DNA from 3 places in the Comamonas sp. MYb21 genome. Region 3 is predicted to be linked to each of the others. Evidence: predicted binding sites of a transcription regulator. Region 3 holds the regulator's gene; each other region holds the start of a gene.

Evidence for each region. The regulator sigma-54, encoded in region 3, starts transcription at its own class of promoters, with help from an activator protein. The targets are predictions, from matches to a motif close to TGGCANGNAANCTGCTTT.
Region 1: a site for sigma-54 is predicted at 3,297-3,314, ahead of WH367_RS14185 (TorF family putative porin). Genes of this name have one in related genera too.
Region 2: a site for sigma-54 is predicted at 3,113-3,130, ahead of WH367_RS11445 ([protein-PII] uridylyltransferase). Genes of this name have one in related genera too.

Annotation. Positions count from the first base shown of each region.
Region 1 is NZ_JBBGZC010000009.1:5,998-12,047, reverse strand. It holds gene WH367_RS14200 (ABC transporter ATP-binding protein) at 1-124, opposite strand, end outside; gene WH367_RS14195 (ABC transporter substrate-binding protein) at 121-1,365, opposite strand; gene WH367_RS14190 (YifB family Mg chelatase-like AAA ATPase) at 1,498-3,042, opposite strand; gene WH367_RS14185 (TorF family putative porin) at 3,370-4,101, shown strand; gene glnK (P-II family nitrogen regulator) at 4,145-4,483, shown strand; gene WH367_RS14175 (ammonium transporter) at 4,549-5,856, shown strand; gene WH367_RS14170 (aminotransferase class V-fold PLP-dependent enzyme) at 5,944-6,050, opposite strand, start outside.
Region 2 is NZ_JBBGZC010000007.1:23,794-29,843, reverse strand. It holds gene def (peptide deformylase) at 1-417, shown strand, start outside; gene WH367_RS11445 ([protein-PII] uridylyltransferase) at 437-3,055, opposite strand; gene map (type I methionyl aminopeptidase) at 3,278-4,093, opposite strand; gene purL (phosphoribosylformylglycinamidine synthase) at 4,276-6,050, shown strand, end outside.
Region 3 is NZ_JBBGZC010000011.1:209,246-215,295, reverse strand. It holds gene lptA (lipopolysaccharide transport periplasmic protein LptA) at 1-189, shown strand, start outside; gene lptB (LPS export ABC transporter ATP-binding protein) at 213-989, shown strand; gene WH367_RS17845 (RNA polymerase factor sigma-54) at 1,095-2,702, shown strand; gene WH367_RS17840 (aspartyl/asparaginyl beta-hydroxylase domain-containing protein) at 2,776-3,699, opposite strand; gene WH367_RS17835 (hypothetical protein) at 3,831-4,583, opposite strand; gene WH367_RS17830 (THUMP domain-containing class I SAM-dependent RNA methyltransferase) at 4,781-6,050, shown strand, end outside.

The DNA.
Region 1 (6,050 bases), on a different contig from region 3:
GCCCCACCATGCCGGTGATGCCGCCGCGCGCAATGCGTAGGTGGGCACCGTCCAGCGCGGTGAACTCGCCAAAACCTACATGAACATCCTGAACCCTGAGCAGATCGTCTGTCTGCAGGCTCATTTGGTGGTGCCCACCAGCTTGCTCACGCCGTTGAGCACGCGGTAGTGGCCGTAGTCCAGGTCCACCTGGTCGCCATTGGGCGCAAAGCGGAAGTCCGCTGTCGCGCCGGAGTAGCGGAAAGGCTTGCCCGCGCGAATCAGCTGCAGGCCCTGCACGGGGTCGTGTACATCGGGTCCCTTGGCGTTGACCACGTTGGCGATCTCCTTGCTGAAGTCGGCCGCCTTGGCGCTCTTGGCCTTTTCGATCGCGAGCGCCAGCACATTGATCTCGTCAAACACATTGGCGCCAAAGGCGACGATGGTGCCTTCGGGCTGCTGCGTTTGCTTCAGGTAGAGCTGGTAGCTGGCGTTGTTGCCCACCGGCGTGGCCTGCACATGGTTCACGCCTTCGGCGGCGGCCTTGCCCACGTTCTGCACAAACTTGCCGCCGCTGTCGGCCGCATGGCTGAAAGTGTAGAGCTTGCTTTCGTAGCCGCTGCGGTAGATCTCGCGCACGATGGCGCTGAACTCGGGGATATAGCTGGGCAGGAAGACCGCATCGGGCTTTTTGCTGAAGATCTTCTCCACTTCGGCCCGGTACGAGGGCTGGTTGGGGTTGAAGTAGAGGGTGTCGAGCACCTTGCCGCCCTGCTGCGCAAAGCGCTCGGCAAAGGGCTTGACGGTGCTGAGCGTGAAGGGCGTTTGCAGCACCAGGATGGAGGCGGTCTTCGCGCCATCCTTGTAGGCCACATTGGCAAAGGCCTGGCCCCAGTTCTTGCCATTGGTCTGGAAGCGCCAGACCAGGCCCTTGTTGTCGCCCTCGGTCAGCTCATCGGCCGAGCCCACGGGCAGCAGCGCAACATTCTTCTCGAGTGCCACCGGGCGCACGGCCAGTGCCACCGCGCTGCTCCAGACGCCGGTGATCGCCACCACACCATCCACATCGATCAGCTTGCGCGCGGCCGACACGCCGGCTGTGGGCGTGGTCTCGTCATCGGCCACCACAATCTCCAGCGGCCGGCCCAGCACACCGCCATGGGCATTGATATGGGCAGCGGCGGCCTTGGCCGCTGTTTCCTCTTCCTTGCCATAGGCGCCGCCCGATCCGGTCAGCGGGGCCAGCAGGCCAATACGGATGGGGGCGCCGCTAGGGGCGCTGGCTGCGCCTGCCGCACTGGCACCGGCCACCACACACAGCGACGCCGCCGCCACGCCCAAGACTCGCCACTGGCCCCATTTGCTCACGCCCATATCCGCTTTCAAAAAACCGCCGTTCGCAGCAGGGCTGCGCGGCGCAAAAGGGGGATTGTGCGAAGTCAGCGTTGCGGGAGGAACTAATTTTTCTGACTTAGTAAACGCGTTTTCTGCATAAGGGTGAGCGTTCAGCAGCGCTGGCTACATGCCGCTCGTACCCAGCAGCGCCCGCCGGTACTGCACCGCCTCGGCCACATGGGCCGGGCTGATGGTCTCCGACTGCGCGAGATCCGCAATCGAGCGGGCTACGCGCAAGCTGCGGTGGATGCCGCGTGCCGACCAGGCCAGCTGGGCGGCGGCGGTTTGCAGCAGTTGCAGCGCGGCGGGCTCGGCCTGGCAGTAATCGTCGAGCGCCTGGCCTTGCAGCTGTTGGTTGAGCATGCCCTGGCGCTGGAGTGACCGGGCACGGGCGGCGGTCACCCGCTCGCGGATGGTGGCAGTCGATTCGCCGGCCGGGGAGGTGAGCAGCTCATCGGCGGGCAGGGGGCTGACTTCCAGGTGCAGGTCAATGCGATCGAGCAGGGGGCCGCTGATGCGGGCCTGGTAGCGGCTGACCTGGTCGGGCGAGCAGCGGCAGGCGCGCTGGCGCGAGCCCCGAAAGCCGCAGGGGCAGGGGTTCATCGCGGCAATGAGCTGAAAACGGGCAGGAAAGGTGGCCTGCTGCGCCGCGCGGGCGATGCTGATCTGGCCGGTCTCCAGCGGCTCGCGCAGTGCTTCGAGCGCGCTGCGCGGGAACTCGGGCAGTTCGTCCAAAAACAGCACGCCGCAATGGGCCAGCGATATCGCGCCGGGCCGGGGCGGGCTGCCGCCGCCCACCAGGGCCACGGCGCTGGCGGTGTGGTGCGGCGCCATGGTGCTGCGCTGGCCCCAGCGCTGGGCATCAAAGCTGCCGACCAGGCTGTGTACGGCGGCGTTCTCCAGCGCCTCGGCCACGCTCAAGGGCGGCAGCAGGCCGGCAAAGCGCTGGGCCAGCATCGATTTGCCGGCGCCCGGTGCGCCCAGCATCAGCAGGTTGTGGCCGCCTGCGGCAGCGATCTCCAGCACCCGCTTGCTGGCCGCCTGGCCTTTGACATCGGCCATGTCGGCGCAGGGGGCCTCGGGCGGGCGGGGCTGGGCGGGCATGCGCTGCCACTGGCTGGGCGCTGCATCGGGCTCGGCGCTGGCGGCCTGGGGCGCAAAGTGCTGCACCACATCCAGCAGGTGGCTGGCGCGGTAGACCTCGGCATCGGGCACCAGGGCGGCATCCTCTGCACTGCCCGGGGGCAGCACCTGGCGCACCTGCTGGCCGCGCTGGTGCAGGTCCATGCTGGCGGCCAGCGCGCCGCGCACCGGGCGCAATGCACCCGACAGCGACAGCTCACCGGCAAATTCATAGTCCTTGAGCCGGTCTGCATCGATGGCGCCACTGGCCGCCAGAATGCCGACCGCAATGGCCAGGTCGTAGCGGCCCGACTCCTTGGGCAGATCGGCCGGTGCCAGGTTGACGGTGATGCGCTTGTTGTGCGGAAACTCCAGCCCGCTGTTTTGCAGCGCCGAGCGCACACGCTCGCGCGCTTCCTTCACTTCCAGATCGGCCAGGCCGACCAGGGTGAAGCTGGGCAGGCCATTGGCCAGATGGACTTCGACGCTGACGGGATGGCCGGTGAGCCCGACCAGGGCCCGGCTGTGCACCACGGCGAGACTCATGGGCGGGCTTCCTTGTGGTTTTGCACCTTTTTGGTGCATTACGAAGCACCTCTTGGAGGCACGGCTGCCACCAGCATCGCAAAAGTCGCTGGCAGCAACAAGTGGCGACAGCCCGGGGCCGGCGTGGCGGCGGCGTCGGCCTGCCATTCCGCGCCCCCGGCCGCCCCGTGGCGGCTCAGAACGTAAGCATTTGCAAAAAAATATAGCGCGCTGCGCTTGTCTGGTGCGCGCAACGCAGCGGGTGGCGCTGGGTTTGGCACGCTCTGTGCATTGTGCTTGCCACAAACGGATGGGTCGAATTCATCAACAAGGAGTGTGGCAATGGCAATGAGCAACAGAGGCTGGATGGTGGTGGCGGGTGCAGCGTTCCTGGCGCTGCCGATGGTGGCAAGCGCGCAGCTGACCGCCAATGTGAGCGTGACCACGAACTACAAGTTCCGCGGTCAGGACCAGAAGTCCTCTAGTGCCCAATGGGTCAAGCCCGCACTCCAGGGAGGGGTCGACTACGCCTTTGGCGACAGCGGCTTTTATGTGGGGAACTGGAACTCCACCGTCGACTGGCTCGACAACAACAAGCTGGAGATGGATTTCTACGGTGGCTACAAGTTCAAGGCCGCCGATGTGGACTGGGATGTGGGTCTGCTGACCTATGTCTACCCCGGCAACACGCTGGGCAACACCACCGAACTGTATGGCTCGGGCACCTTGGGTCCCGTGACCGTGAAGTACTCGCACACCGTGTCAAAGGATTACTTTGGCTGGGCCGGCACCAAGTACGACAGCACGTACAAGGGCCGCAACACCGGTTACCTGAATGTGGCATTCGCCCAGGAAGTGGCGCCCAAGACGACCTTGAAGCTGGCCGTGGGCTACACGCGCTTTTCCAGCGACATCAAGGACCTGGGCGTGCCCAACTATGTGGACTACAGCGTGGGTGGTGCCTACGACCTGGGTGACGGCTTCTCGCTGAGCGCCGCCTGGGTGGGCGCCAACAAGACCGGTGCCTTTGGCTTTGTGAACAAGGGTCGCGCGATCGTGTCGCTGACCAAGGCTTTTTGATGCAGCGCCGCTGCAATAAGTGACGACAGGAGAGACTATGAACATGAAACTGGTAGTGGCGGTGATCAAGCCCTTCAAGCTCGATGAAGTGCGTGAGGCGCTGTCCGATATTGGGGTGCAAGGCATCACGGTGAGCGAGGTCAAGGGCTTTGGCCGTCAGAAGGGCCATACCGAGCTGTACCGCGGCGCCGAGTACGTGGTGGACTTCCTGCCCAAGGTGAAGCTGGAGATCGCGGTGGCCGAGGACCTGGTGGACCGGGTGATCGAGGCCATCGAGAACGCAGCGCGCACCGGCAAGATCGGCGACGGCAAGATCTTTGTCTCGCCGCTGGAGCAGGTGGTGCGTATCCGTACCGGCGAAACCGGCCCGAACGCGATCTAAAAAACAGCGCTCCGCGCTGGCAAGGCGCGCGCAACAAGCCAATTTATCTTGAAGGTGTGAACAACATGAGACGACTTCTTTCCTTGGCAGGGCTGGCGGCAGTGGCACTGGCCACTGCGGGCAACGCGGCTGCGGCCGATGCGGCAGCTCCCGTTCTGAATGCAGGCGATACCGCCTGGATCATGACCTCGACCATGCTAGTGATCCTGATGGTCATCCCGGGTCTGGCGCTGTTCTATGGCGGTCTGGTGCGCAGCAAGAACATGCTGTCGGTGCTGGCCCAGGTGTTCACGATCTTCTCGCTGATCACCGTGCTGTGGACCATCTACGGCTACTCGCTGACCTTCTCCGGTGAAGGCAACTTCTTTGGCGACTTCGGCAAGGTGTTCCTGATGGGCATCACGCCCGATACCTTGTCGGGTGCGATGGCCACCGTGCCGGAGTATGTGTTCGTCTCGTTCCAGGCCACGTTCGCCGCCATCACCGTGGCGCTGATCGTCGGTGCCTTTGCCGAGCGCATCAAGTTTGCGGCCGTGATGATCTTCGCCGTGCTGTGGTTCACCTTCAGCTACCTGCCGATTGCCCACATGGTCTGGGGCGGTGGTCTGCTGGGCAAGGATGGCGCGCTGGACTTTGCCGGTGGCACCGTTGTGCACATCAACGCCGGTGTGGCCGGTCTGGTGGGCTCCTATGTGCTGGGCAAGCGCCTGGGCTTTGGCCGCGAAGCGCTGGCTCCGCACAACCTGACTCTGACTATGGTGGGCGCATCGCTGCTGTGGGTGGGCTGGTTCGGCTTCAACGCCGGCTCGGCAGGTGCTGCCAACGGTATTGCGGGCCTGGCCTTCATTAACACCATCGTGGCCACCGGCGCAGCCTGCGTGAGCTGGTTGGTTTGCGAGACGCTGCACAAGGGCAAGCCCTCGATGCTGGGTGCCGCTTCGGGTGCCGTCGGTGGTCTGGTGGTCATCACCCCAGCCGCTGGTTTTGTCGGCCCCATGGGTGCCATCGTCATGGGTCTGCTCGCCGGTGCTCTGTGCCTGTGGGGTGTGTCCGGTCTCAAGCGCCTGCTCAAGGTCGATGACACCTGCGACGTCTTCGGTGTGCACGGCGTGGGCGGTATCCTGGGTGCCATCCTGACCGGTGTGTTCTGCGCCTCCAGCCTCGGCGGTGTCGAGCCAGAAGGCTACAACATGGCCCACCAGATCTGGGTGCAAACCAAGGGCGTGCTGATCACCATCGTGTGGTCGGGTGTGGTGGCCTGGATCTCGTACAAGGTGGCAGGTTTGCTGACCGGTGGTCTGCGTGTGACGGAAGAAGCCGAACGCGAAGGCCTGGACATCACCTCCCACGGCGAAGCGGCCTACGGACGTTGATTCTTGCGGATACTCCTTGGGGGGCCGGACGGGTGCACAACCCGGCCGGCCTTTTTTTATGCGCCGAACTGGCGCTGAAGACAAAGCTTAGACGGGTGCCGTGGCGCGCTCTGGCCACAGCGCCAGGCCGCCGGCCACGCTGAAGGCCTGCTGGTGGCCCAGCCGGCGCAATGCATGGGCGGCCTGGGCGCTGC
Region 2 (6,050 bases), on a different contig from region 3:
GACGCCAACGGCGCGGGCCTGGCGGCGCCGCAGATCGGGGTGGACCTGCAGGTGGTGTTCTTCGGCTCGCCCGATCGCAACCCGCGCTACCCGGACCGCCCGCTGGTGCCGCCCACGGTGCTGATCAACCCGGTGATCACGCCCTTGTCGGACGAGGAAGAAGACGACTGGGAGGGTTGCCTGTCGGTGCCCGGGCTGCGCGGCATGGTGCCGCGTTGGCGCAAGATCCGCTACACCGGCTTTGACCAGTATGGCGACCCGATTGACCGCGAGGCCGAGGGCTTCCATGCCCGGGTGGTGCAGCATGAATGCGACCACCTCTGGGGCAAGCTCTACCCGATGCGGGTGCGCGATTTCAGCCAGTTCGGTTTTACCGAGCTGCTGTTTCCCGGTATCAGCGCGGCCGAGGACGACTGAGCCGGGTCCGCCTTAACGGTCAACCGGCCGCGCCGCTGCCCGTTGCGGCCAGTGCCCAGAGCAGCTCGGTCTCGATCGCGATCTGGCTCACATTGTTCTGCAGCTCCGGGCCCTGCAGCAAAAAGCTGTCTTCCACGCGCTCGCCCAAGGTACTGATCTTGGCCAGCTCCACACTCAGCTGGTGGCGCGCCAGGATGCGTGCCACGGTGTAGAGCAGGCCTGCGCGGTCTGCCGCCGAGATGGACAGCAGCCAGCGCTGACCCTTGTCATCGGGGCGCAGCAGCACGCGCGGCGCCACCGGAAAGCTCTTGACCCGGCGCGAGACGCGGCGCTGCGCGGGCTCGGGCAGCGGCTGGGCGGCCACCAGCACGCGGGTGAGCTCGCTCTCGACCAGGTTGATCAGCTCGCGGTAGCTTTGCGGTGCATCGGTTGCCACCACCTGGAAGGTGTCGAGCGCATAGCGGTTAAGGGCGGTGTGCACGCGCGCGTCCAGAATCGAGAAACCCGCCTGGTCGAAATAGCTGCAGATGCGGGCAAACAGATCGGGCTGGTCGGGCGCATACACCATCACCTGCAGGCCTTCGCCGGCCAGCGACTGGCGCGCACGCACCAAGGTGGCCTTGCTGCCCACGGCGCGTGACAGGTGGCGCGTATGCCAGGCGATATCGGCGGCCTCGTGGCGCAGAAAATAATCGAGGCCCAGCGTATCCCACAGCGCTTTTTGCGATTCATGGGGCTGGGCCGACAGCGCCAGCAGCACCAGCGCTTCGCGCTTGCGGATTTCCACCTGCGCGGCCACATCGGGTGCCCGCCCGCCCAGTACGCGCAGCGTCGAGCGGTACAGGTCTTCGAGCAGCTTGCCTTTCCAGGCATTCCAGACCTTGGGGCTGGTGCCACGGATATCGGCGACGGTGAGCAGGTAGAGGGCGGTGAGCCGGCGCTCATTGCCCATGCGCTGGGCAAAGGCGGTGATCACCTCGGGGTCGGACGTATCCTGCTTTTGCGCGACCTGGCTCATCGTCAGGTGCTCGCGCACCAGGAACTCGACCAGCTGCCGGTCTTCCTTGGCAATCTGGTGGTCGCGGCAAAAACGCTTGACTTCGAGCGCACCGATCTCCGAATGGTCACCACCCCGGCCCTTACCGATATCGTGGAACAGGGCGGCCAAGTACAGAATCCAGGGCTTGTCCCAGCCAGCGGCCAGCTGGGAGCAGAACGGGTACTCATGCGCATGCTCGGCCATGAAAAAGCGCCGCACATTGCGCAACACCATCAGGATGTGCTGGTCCACCGTGTAGACATGGAACAGGTCGTGCTGCATCTGGCCCACGATGCGGCGGAACGGCCAGAGGTAGCGCCCCAGCACCGAGGTCTGGTTGAGCAGCCGCATCGCATGGGTGATGCCATGGGGCTGCTGCAGGATCTGCATGAAGGTGGCGCGGTTGACCGGGTCACGCCGGAACTGCGCATCCATCAGCTGGCGCGCATGGTAGAGCGCGCGGAAGGTACGGGCCGACAGGTCCTTCAAGCCCGGCTCGGTCTCGTAGAGCAAGAAGGTGCGCAAGATGGCATGCGGGTTGCGCTGGTAGACCTCGTCGTCGGCCACCTCGATGAGGCCGGCCTTGTCGTAGAACTCGTCATCGATGCGGCGCAAGGTGTGGTTGCCCGGGTGCAGGCGCTCGTCCATGTTCAGCATCAGGATCTGCGTGAGCTGGGCCACGGCCTTGGCAGCCCAGTAGTAGCGCTTCATCAGCTCCTCGCTGGCGCGCTTGGGAAAGCGCTGGCCGGCCGGCGTGATGGTCTTGAAGCCAAAGGATTCGGCCACCGGCGTCTGCAGGTCGAACACCAGCCGGTCTTCACGGCGCCGCGCCACAATGTGCAGCCGCGCGCGGATGAGGCAGATCAGGTCCTCGTTGCGCTGCAGGTTGCGCACCTCGTAGACGGTCGCCAGCCCCTTGTCGGCCAGCTCCTTCCAGCGGCTGCCCAGGCCCGTGGCACGGCCCAGCCACAGAATCAGCTGCAGATCGCGCAGGCCGCCGGGCGACTCCTTGCAGTTGGGCTCGAGCGCATAGACGGTGTTCTCGTACTTGTTGTGGCGCTGCTGCATCTCCAGCACCTTGGCCACGACAAAGGCATCGGGCTTGATGGACTGGGCCAGCGCCGCCTGGAACAGGTGGTAGAGGCGGGGCGAGCCAATGATGCGGCGCGACTCCAGCAGCGCTGTCTGCACCGTCACATCGGCCTGGGCTTCGCTGATGCACTGGCTGATGGTGCGCACGCTCGAGCCAATTTCCAGCCCGGCATCCCAGCACGAGCCGATGAACTGCTCGATCGCGGTGCGCAATTCGCTGTCCTGCTCCGGATCGGTGCCTTCGGGCAGCAGCAGCAGCACATCGATATCGGAGTAGGGAAACAGCTTGCCCCGGCCAAAGCCGCCCACCCCCACCAGGTTCAGGCGCCCGGGCAGGCCGGCCAGGTGCCAGAGATCGCGCAGCAGCCCATCGGCCAGCTGCGAGAGCTTGCGCAGCTGGGTCTGTATGCCCCGGGTGCTGCTGCCCCCGGCCATGATGTCATCAAACAGGGCGCTGCGTTGCGCCTGGTACTGCTCGCGCAGCTGCGGAATGCGAGGATCGTTCATGGTGCCTAACTATGCTGTCGTTGGCAGTGTGCCATAGCAATCAACAGCAGCAGCGAGTAAGCACATTCCATGCCACTACGCACCAAATGGGGGCATGGAGGAGGCGGGAGTGCCAGAAACGACCAAGGCGGCATGCTGGTTGCAGTGCCGCCTTGGTGTGGGCTGGTGCCGGGCAGGCCCGGCACGCGCGCAGCGATTTATCGGTGCAGTATCAGCGCCCGATCAGCACTTGGTGCTGGTCACAAAGCTGGGTGGCGTGGGCGAGCCTTCCGACCAGGTCAGCACTTCGTAGCCGGTGTCGGTCACCAGCACTTCGACTTCCCACTGGGCCGAGAGGCTGTGGTCCTTGGTGATGACGGTCCAGCCGTCATTGCCCAGGTCCTTGATGTCCTTCTTGCCCAGGTTGAGCATCGGCTCGATCGTGAAGATCATGCCGGTCTTGAGCTCGACGCCGGTGCCCGGGCGGCCGTAGTGCAGCACCTGCGGCTCGTCGTGGAACACCTTGCCGATGCCGTGGCCGCAGTACTCGCGCACGACCGACAGGCCCTGGCCTTCGGCAAACTTCTGGATCGCATGGCCGATATCGCCCAGGTGTGCGCCATTCTTGACCTGCACGATGCCATGCCACATGGCTTCAAAGGTCAGCTGGCACAGGCGCTTGCCGGCAATCGTGCCTTCGCCGATCACGAACATGCGGCTGTTGTCGCCAAAATAGCCTTCGGGCGTGATGATGGTCACATCCACATTGACGATGTCGCCCTTCTTGAGCGGCTTGTCATTGGGGATGCCATGGCAGACCACGTGGTTCACCGAGGTGCAGACATAGGCAGGGTAGGGCGTCATGCCTGGCGGCTGGTAGCCCAGGCAGGCCGATTTGGTGCCTTGCTTTTCCATCGCCTCGGCGCACAGCAGATCGATTTGCTTGGTGGTGATACCCGGTTGGATGTGGGGGGTGATGTAGTCCAAGACCTCCGAGGCCAGGCGGCCTGCGATGCGCATCTGCGCAATATCGTCTTCGGTATTGATTTTGATCGTCATAGCCCATGATTATCCCACTGCTGCCATTGGCCTGTTGTCCATGCGGCTACGTGTCCTGGCGGGGCACAGTAGAATCCCGGGTTATCCCGCCCTTGTCATGGTGCTGCCACGGTCCGCCCGTAGCAGTGGGCAAGGCGCATGCGTGCTTTCTTCCCATCCTCCTAGTCCACATAGGCTGCCACGTGACACTGCACCTGACTCAGCTACCAGGCGGTAACGCCCTCAGCTCCTTCCGCGCCCAACAACTGCAGACCGCATTGACGGCGATCCATCCAAAGATAACGGGCATTGCTGCCCGTTTTGTGCATCTGGTGGCCACCGAGCAGCCCCTGGCCGGCGCCCAGGCCGAGCGCGTAGCGGCCCTGCTGACCTATGGCGACCCCTATGAAGGCGTCAGCGACGGCCTGGCCTTCATCGTCACGCCCCGCATGGGCACCATCTCGCCCTGGGCTTCCAAGGCCACCGACATTGCCCGCAACTGCGGCCTGGCGCTGTTCCGCATCGAGCGCCTGACCGAATACCGGATCGAGCTCAAGGTCGGCCTGCTGGGCGGCAAGCCCGAGCTGAGCGCCGAGCAGACCGCACAGATCGCCGCGCTGCTGCACGACCGCATGACCGAGTCGGTCTTCGCCACCCGCGCCGAAGCCGAGCAGCTGTTCTCTGCACTGCAAGCCCAGCCGATGGAGTTTGTCGATGTGCTGGGCGGCGGCCGCAGCGCGCTGGAAAAAGCCAACAAGCAATGGGGCCTGGCGCTGGCCGACGACGAGATCGAGTACCTGGAAAACGCCTTCAAGGGCCTGGCACGCAACCCCAGCGATGTCGAGCTGATGATGTTTGCCCAGGCGAACTCCGAGCACTGCCGCCACAAGATCTTCAACGCCAAGTTCACCATCGACGGTGTGGCGCAGGACAAGAGCCTGTTTGGCATGATCCGCCACACCGAGGCGGTATCGCCCCAGCACACCGTCGTCGCCTATTCGGACAATGCCTCCATCATGGAAGGCCACCAGGTCGAGCGCTTTGTCGCGCCGTTCAATACCCAGGCCGATGCCGTGACGGCGCCCAGCTACCAAAAGCAAGCGGCCACCAGCCATGTGCTGATGAAGGTCGAGACCCACAACCACCCGACGGCCATCTCGCCCTTCCCTGGCGCCTCCACCGGCGCGGGCGGTGAGATCCGTGACGAAGGCGCGACCGGCCGGGGCTCCAAGCCCAAGGCGGGCCTCACCGGCTTCACCGTCTCCAAGCTCTGGGGCAGCGAGGTCGGCAAGCCCGAGCACATCGCCAGCCCGCTGCAGATCATGATCGAAGGCCCGCTGGGCGGTGCCGCGTTCAACAACGAGTTCGGCCGTCCCAACCTGACCGGCTACTTCCGCGAGTACGAGCAGCAAGTCGGTGACATCACCCGTGGCTACCACAAGCCCATCATGATTGCCGGTGGCCTGGGCGTGATCGATGCTGAGCAGACCCAGAAGATCCTGTTCCCCGCCGGCACCTTGCTGATCCAACTGGGCGGCCCAGGCATGCGCATCGGCATGGGCGGCGGCGCGGCCAGCTCGATGGCCAGCGGCACCAATGCGGCCGAGCTGGACTTTGACTCGGTGCAGCGCGGCAACCCCGAGATCGAGCGCCGTGCGCAAGAGGTCATCAACCACTGCTGGCAGCAGGGCGCAGCCAACCCCATCCTGGCGATCCACGATGTGGGCGCCGGCGGCCTGTCCAACGCCTTCCCCGAGCTGACCAATGACGCCGGCCGTGGCGCCCGCTTTGACCTGCGCAAGGTCAACCTGGAAGAATCGGGCCTGGCGCCCAAGGAAATCTGGTCCAACGAAAGCCAGGAACGCTATGTGATGGCGATTGCGCCTGAGTCGCTGGCGCAGTTCACGGCGTTTTGCGAGCGCGAGCGCTGCCCGTTTGCCGTCATCGGCACGGCGACCGAAGAGCGCCAGCTGGTGCT
Region 3 (6,050 bases):
GGCCAAAAGGGTGCCCAGGCGGCGGCCGATCCCAAGCCCGGCGCGCCCAAGAAGGACCGCGTGCGCGTGATCCTGACGCCCAAGGCCGACGGCAAGGCGGACGACAAGGCCAGCGCCCCGGCCAAGCCCGCTGCCGATGACAAGACGCCATTGCGCCCCAGCACCCAACTGAACGACGGAGCCAAGTAACCGTGGCAGAAAACTCGTCGACCATTTCCGTCAATGCCCGGGTCGCCAACAGCGACCACCGCAGCCAGCTGGAGGTCTTGCACCTGGAGAAGTCCTATGGCAGCCGCAAGGTGGTCAAGGATGTATCGCTGTCGGTGCGCAAGGGCGAAGTGGTGGGTTTGCTCGGCCCCAATGGCGCGGGCAAGACCACCTCGTTCTACATGATCGTGGGCCTGGTGCGCAGCGATGGCGGGGATATCCGCATCGATGGGCAGTCGGTGGCCAATATGCCGATCCACCAGCGCTCGCAGCTGGGCCTGTCCTACCTGCCGCAGGAAGCCTCGATCTTTCGCAAGCTCAGCGTGCAGGACAATGTGCGCGCCGTGCTGGAGCTGCAAAAGGATGAGCATGGCAAGCCGCTCTCGCGCGCCGAGGTCGAGCGCCAGCTCACCGCGCTGCTGCAGGAGCTGCGGGTCGAGCACCTGCGCGAGTCACCGTCGGTGGCGCTGTCCGGGGGCGAGCGCCGCCGCGTCGAGATCGCCCGTGCACTGGCCACCCAGCCCCGTTTTATCTTGCTCGACGAGCCCTTCGCCGGCATCGACCCCATCGCCGTGATCGAGATCCAGCGCATTGTCGCCTTCCTCAAGGAGCGCGGCATTGGCGTGCTGATCACCGACCACAATGTGCGCGAAACCCTGGGTATCTGTGACCATGCCTGCATCATCAGCGATGGCAAGGTGCTGGCCGCCGGGACGCCGCAAGAGATTGTGGAGAACGCAGAGGTCCGGAGGGTGTATCTGGGTGAACATTTCCGTATGTGACACCGCACGCCTTGGCGGGCGTGCCAGCCAAGCTACCGACCCGCGCTGCGGGCCCGGTAGGGCTGATCTGTTGCCAACTGCCGCAGCCGCTGCAAAGGCGCAGCCATGATGCCGTCGCTGTCGCTGCGCGTATCGCAGAACCTGACCCTAACGCCCCAGTTGCAGCAGTCGATTCGCCTGCTGCAGCTGTCCACGCAGGAGCTGACGCAGGAAGTCGAGCAGATGCTCGACGAAAACCCGTTTCTGGAGCGCGAGGGCGAAGAGGCCCCCGAGGCCGAAGCCGGTAAAGACGCCGCTGAATCTGCCGAGGCTGCAGAAGCAGCCGACAAGGCTGCCGATACTGCTGCCAGCGCCGACACCAGCAACAGCAGCGATTTCGAGCCCGGAACCTCCGACCAGCCGCTGGATTTTGCTGCGGGCAAGGAAACCGGCGTCGATGCCGAGGCCGCTGCCGGCGATTCGGCATCGGACTGGGAAGAGTGGGGCGGCGATCTGCCCGCCCGCTCCAGCGCAGGCGATGATGACGACGAGACGCCGATGTCCGACCGGCGCAGCGAGCACCTGAGCCTGCAGGATGTGCTGCACCGCCAGGCCTTGTCGCTGCGCCTGTGCCAGGAAGACCGGGCCGCGCTCTACTTTCTGATCGAATCGCTGAACGACGACGGCTACCTCGAAGAAACGCTGGCCGAGCTCGCGCAAAGCTTTGGCGATGCTTCGGACCCCGAGCGCTACGAGGCGCTGCTGCACCACCTGACCGTGGCGCTGCGCTTGCTGCAAAGCCTGGAGCCGATTGGTGTGGGCGCGCGCAACCTGTCCGAGTGCATGCAGCTGCAGATCAAGGCCCAGCAGCGCCTGTTGGATGAAGAGGGCTCGGACACGCCCGAGGCCGATGCGCTGGCGCTGGAGACTGCCTTGCTGGTCTGCCAGGAGTCCCTTGATCTGCTGGCGCGCCGTGATGTGCGCAAGCTGGTGCAGCTGACCGGTTGCAACGAGGCGGCGGTGCGCAGCGCGCTGGCGCTGATCGCCAAGCTCGAACCCCGCCCCGGCCGGCCCTATGCCGATGTGGACCGCAACACCATCATCCCCGATGTCATCGTGCGACCCAGCAATGAGCGCGGCCTGCCGGTGCCCGGTTTCAGCGTGCAGCTCAATGCCGAGGTGATGCCGCGCCTGCGCGTGCAGGATGTCTACGCCAATGCCTTGCGCAGCCACAAGGGCAGCGAAGGCCATGGCGCACTGCAGCAGCGGCTGCAGGAGGCGCGCTGGTTCATCAAGAACATCCAGCAGCGCTTTGACACCATCTTGCGCGTCTCGCAGGCCATCGTCGAGCGCCAGCGCAATTTCTTTGTGCATGGCGAGCTGGCGATGCGCCCCATGGTGCTGCGCGAGATTGCCGACGAGCTGGGCCTGCACGAATCCACCATCAGCCGCGTGACCACGGCCAAGTACATGGCCACGCCCCAGGGCACGTTTGAGCTCAAGTACTTCTTTGGCTCGGGCTTGGGCACCGAGACCGGCGGCAGCGCGTCGAGCACGGCCGTCAAGGCGCTGATCAAGCAGCTGCTCGACGAGGAAAGCGCGAAGAAGCCGCTGTCGGATGCAAAGATCGCCGATCTGCTGCAGGCCCAGGGCATTGAATGCGCGCGCCGCACGGTGGCCAAGTACCGCGAGGCCATGCGCATCCCGCCCGCCAGCTTGCGCAAGGCGCTGTAGCCAAAGTCTCAGCCACCATAAAAAAACCGCAGCTGCCTGGGCACTGCGGTTTTCGCTTGTGGAAGCTGCCGATTTACTTCGGCCACAGCCACCAGATGAACAAGGCCAGTACGGCCAGCATCAGGCCGAACTTGGTGAGCTTGTAGGCGGTCTTGTTCCAGGCCTTGAAGCGGCGGCGGTACTGGCCCATGTAGAACGAGATCTTGAAGATGCGGCTGATGAAGCCGCGCGGATCGCCTTCGTTGTTGGGCGAGCTGGCAGCAGCCACCACATGCGTGCCCAGCCAGCGGTTGAGCCACTGCGCAAAGCCATTGGTCATCGGGCGCTCGACATCGCAGAACAGCACGATGCGGTTGCCTTCGGAGCCGTTCTCGGCCCAGTGCATGAAGGTCTCGTCAAAGATCACGCCTTCGCCCTCGCGCCAGCTGTAGGGCGTGCCATCGACCTCGATCATGCAGCGGTCGTCATTGGGCGCCAGCACAGCGAGGTGGTAGCGCAGCGAGCCGGCATAGGGGTCGCGGTGCAGGTTGAGCTTAGCGCCGGGCGGCAGCTCGGCAAACATGGCGGCCTTGATGCCGGGGATGGCCTGCACCAGCGCCGTGGTCTTGGGGCAGAGCTCCATCGCAGACGGGTGGGCCTGGCCATACCACTTCAGGTAGAAGCGCTTCCAGCCGGTCTTGAAGAAGGAGTTGAAGCCCGCGTCGTCGTTGTTGGCCGCCGCCTTGATCTGCATGGCCTGGTGCAGGCCGATGGCCTCTTCGCGGATCTCGCGCCAGTGGGCCTGCAGCGGGGCCAGGTCGGGGAAGGTGCTGGTGGGCAGGTAGGGCGTGCGCGGTACCTTGCTGAACATCAGCATGAACACATTGAACGGCGCCGTAAAGGTGGAGTGGTCAAACAGCTGGCGCAGCAGCTTGTGCCGCACCTTGCCGCGCAGGTGCATGTAGAGGCCGCAGCCAAAGAAAAGCAGCACCAGGGCCAGAACGATGATTTTTGCCATAGACAGCGATTTTAGCGACTGCGCTGTGGCGGCTGTCTGCGCAAGCGCAAACTGGCGTGCGGCAAGGGCTGCCGGGCGGTTTGATGGCCTGCTGGCAGCAGGCCTATTGCAGCCGTCCCAGGGCCGCGCGCTTACTTGGGCTGGGCGGCGAACGCGGTTTTCAGGCGCTGCAGCATCTCGCGGTTGAGCTGGCGCTGCTGGCCGCTCCAGTGCGTCATCGCCTTGTTCAACTCGGCCTGCAGCGCATTGGCGGTCTGCCAGTCGCCCTGGCCTGCGGCCCAGATCGCGTACTCGGCCATCACATCAAAGCTGCCCGAGTGCTGGCGCGCAAAGTCAAAGCTCTTGCGCGCCATCGCCTGGTCGCCCAGCTGGGCATAGGACTTGGCCACCAGCAGGCCCACGGCCTCGGCGCGGAAATGCACATCGGCCTGGGCAATCACGCGCAGCTGCTGCAGCGCCTGCTGCGGATGGCCGGCCTGGTAGGCCGCTTGCGCAGCGCCCCAGCGGATATCGAGGTCGTTGGCAAACGGGCCCTTCATGCTGGCCTCGAAGTGGCCAAAGGCCTGTTCGGCCTGGCCATTGGCCAGCAGGGCCTGGGCCAGGCGGATCTGGTTCTGCGCGGTGGGGCTGTAGTCGTAGGCGGCCTGGGCTTCGCGCACTTCGCGGGTCGGGTCCAGCGCCTTGACGGCATTGCTCGCCAGGCTGCGGGCATGGCGCTGCAGGCGCGAATTGGGCAGGTAGATGGCAAAGAAATACACCACGCTGCCCAGGAAGGGGAAGGCCAGCAGCACAAACAGCCAGTAGTTGTTCTGGCCGCTGCGCACGGCGTGGACCGCAAAAAACAGCGCAATGATGACGTGTACGCCGGCTCCGAGGTAGGGCATCCGCATTCTCTCTGAGTGATGGAGGGGAAGGGCGGCTGCACCGAGGGCTGCGGCCCGCTCTGGGGCCAGACTATAGCAGCCAGCCACCCGTTACGCCTGCGCTATGGGCGCCGGGCTGGCGAATGCCACTGGCACAGTCCACATTCCCGTGCGCTTGGCAGACAATGGGGCAAGCGCGTATGCTTGCCCCCCTGCTTATGAACCAACTGCATTTGTTTTTGCCCTGCGCCGCCGGCGTCGAGGGCCTTTTGGCGGACGAAGTCCATGCCATCACCGGCGCCAGCGGCCAGGACCTCCTGGTGGCGCGCGGCGGCGTCATGCTGCGCGGCATGTGGCGCGATGCGCTGCTGCTGAACCTGCACAGCCGCCTGGCCCAGCGCGTGCTGGTCGAGCTCTCGCACAGCATGTACCGCAACGAGAACGACCTCTACCGCGCCGCCAGCGAGGTGGCCTGGGAGATCTGGTTCTCGCCCAAGGAGACCTTCAAGATCGAGGTCACCTCCCAGCACAGCCCGTTGACCAGCCTGAACTTTGCCGCGCTGCGCGTCAAGGATGCGATTGCCGACCGCTTCCGCGAGCGGCGCCACGGCGTGCGCCCCAGCGTGGAGACGCACCACCCCGATGTGCGCGTGCACCTGCACCTGACCACCGATGGCGCCACCATCTATATCGACACCTCGGGCGAGGCGCTGTTCAAGCGCGGCTGGCGCGAGGACAAGGGCGATGCGCCGCTCAAGGAAACGCTGGCCGCGGCGATGATTGCCGCGAGCGGCTGGGACCCGCACGGTGACGACCCGCAGCCGCTGTACGACCCCTGCTGCGGCAGCGGCACGGTGCTGATTGAAGCGGCCCAGATCGCGCGCAAGATCCCGGCCGGTATCCTGCGCCGCTTTGCGTTTGAAAAGCTGGTGCCCTTCCAGCGCCATGTCTGGGAGGCAATGCTGGACGAGGCTGAGCGCCAGATCCTGCCCCAGAGCCCCGTGGGCATCTATGGCTCGGACATCTCGTTCCGCATGGTCGATTTTGCCCAGCGCAATGCCGAGCGCGCCGGTGTGGCCGAGACCATCGAGCTGCGCGGCGGCGATGCGTTGCAGCGCATGCCCCCCTGCGAGCAGCCCGGCATGATGCTGCTCAACCCGCCGTACGGCGAGCGTATCGCGGCGGCGGGCTCTGCCGGCCGCAATGCGGCCGAGCGCATGGGCCATGTCGAGCGCGCAGGGCGCGAGACGGCGCAGACCGAAGATGGCGGCGAGTTCTTCACCCAGCTGGCCAGCCACTGGAAAAAGAACTACAGCGGCTGGAGCGCCTGGATGCTGACGCCTGACCTGAAACTGCCCGGCAAGATGCGCCTCAAGGAATCGCGCCGCACCCCCATGTGGAATGGCCCCATCGAGTGCCGCTTGTTCCGCTTTGACATGATCAAGGGGGCGCTCAAGCCCCGGGGAGAGCAGCCCGCGCCAGGCGGTC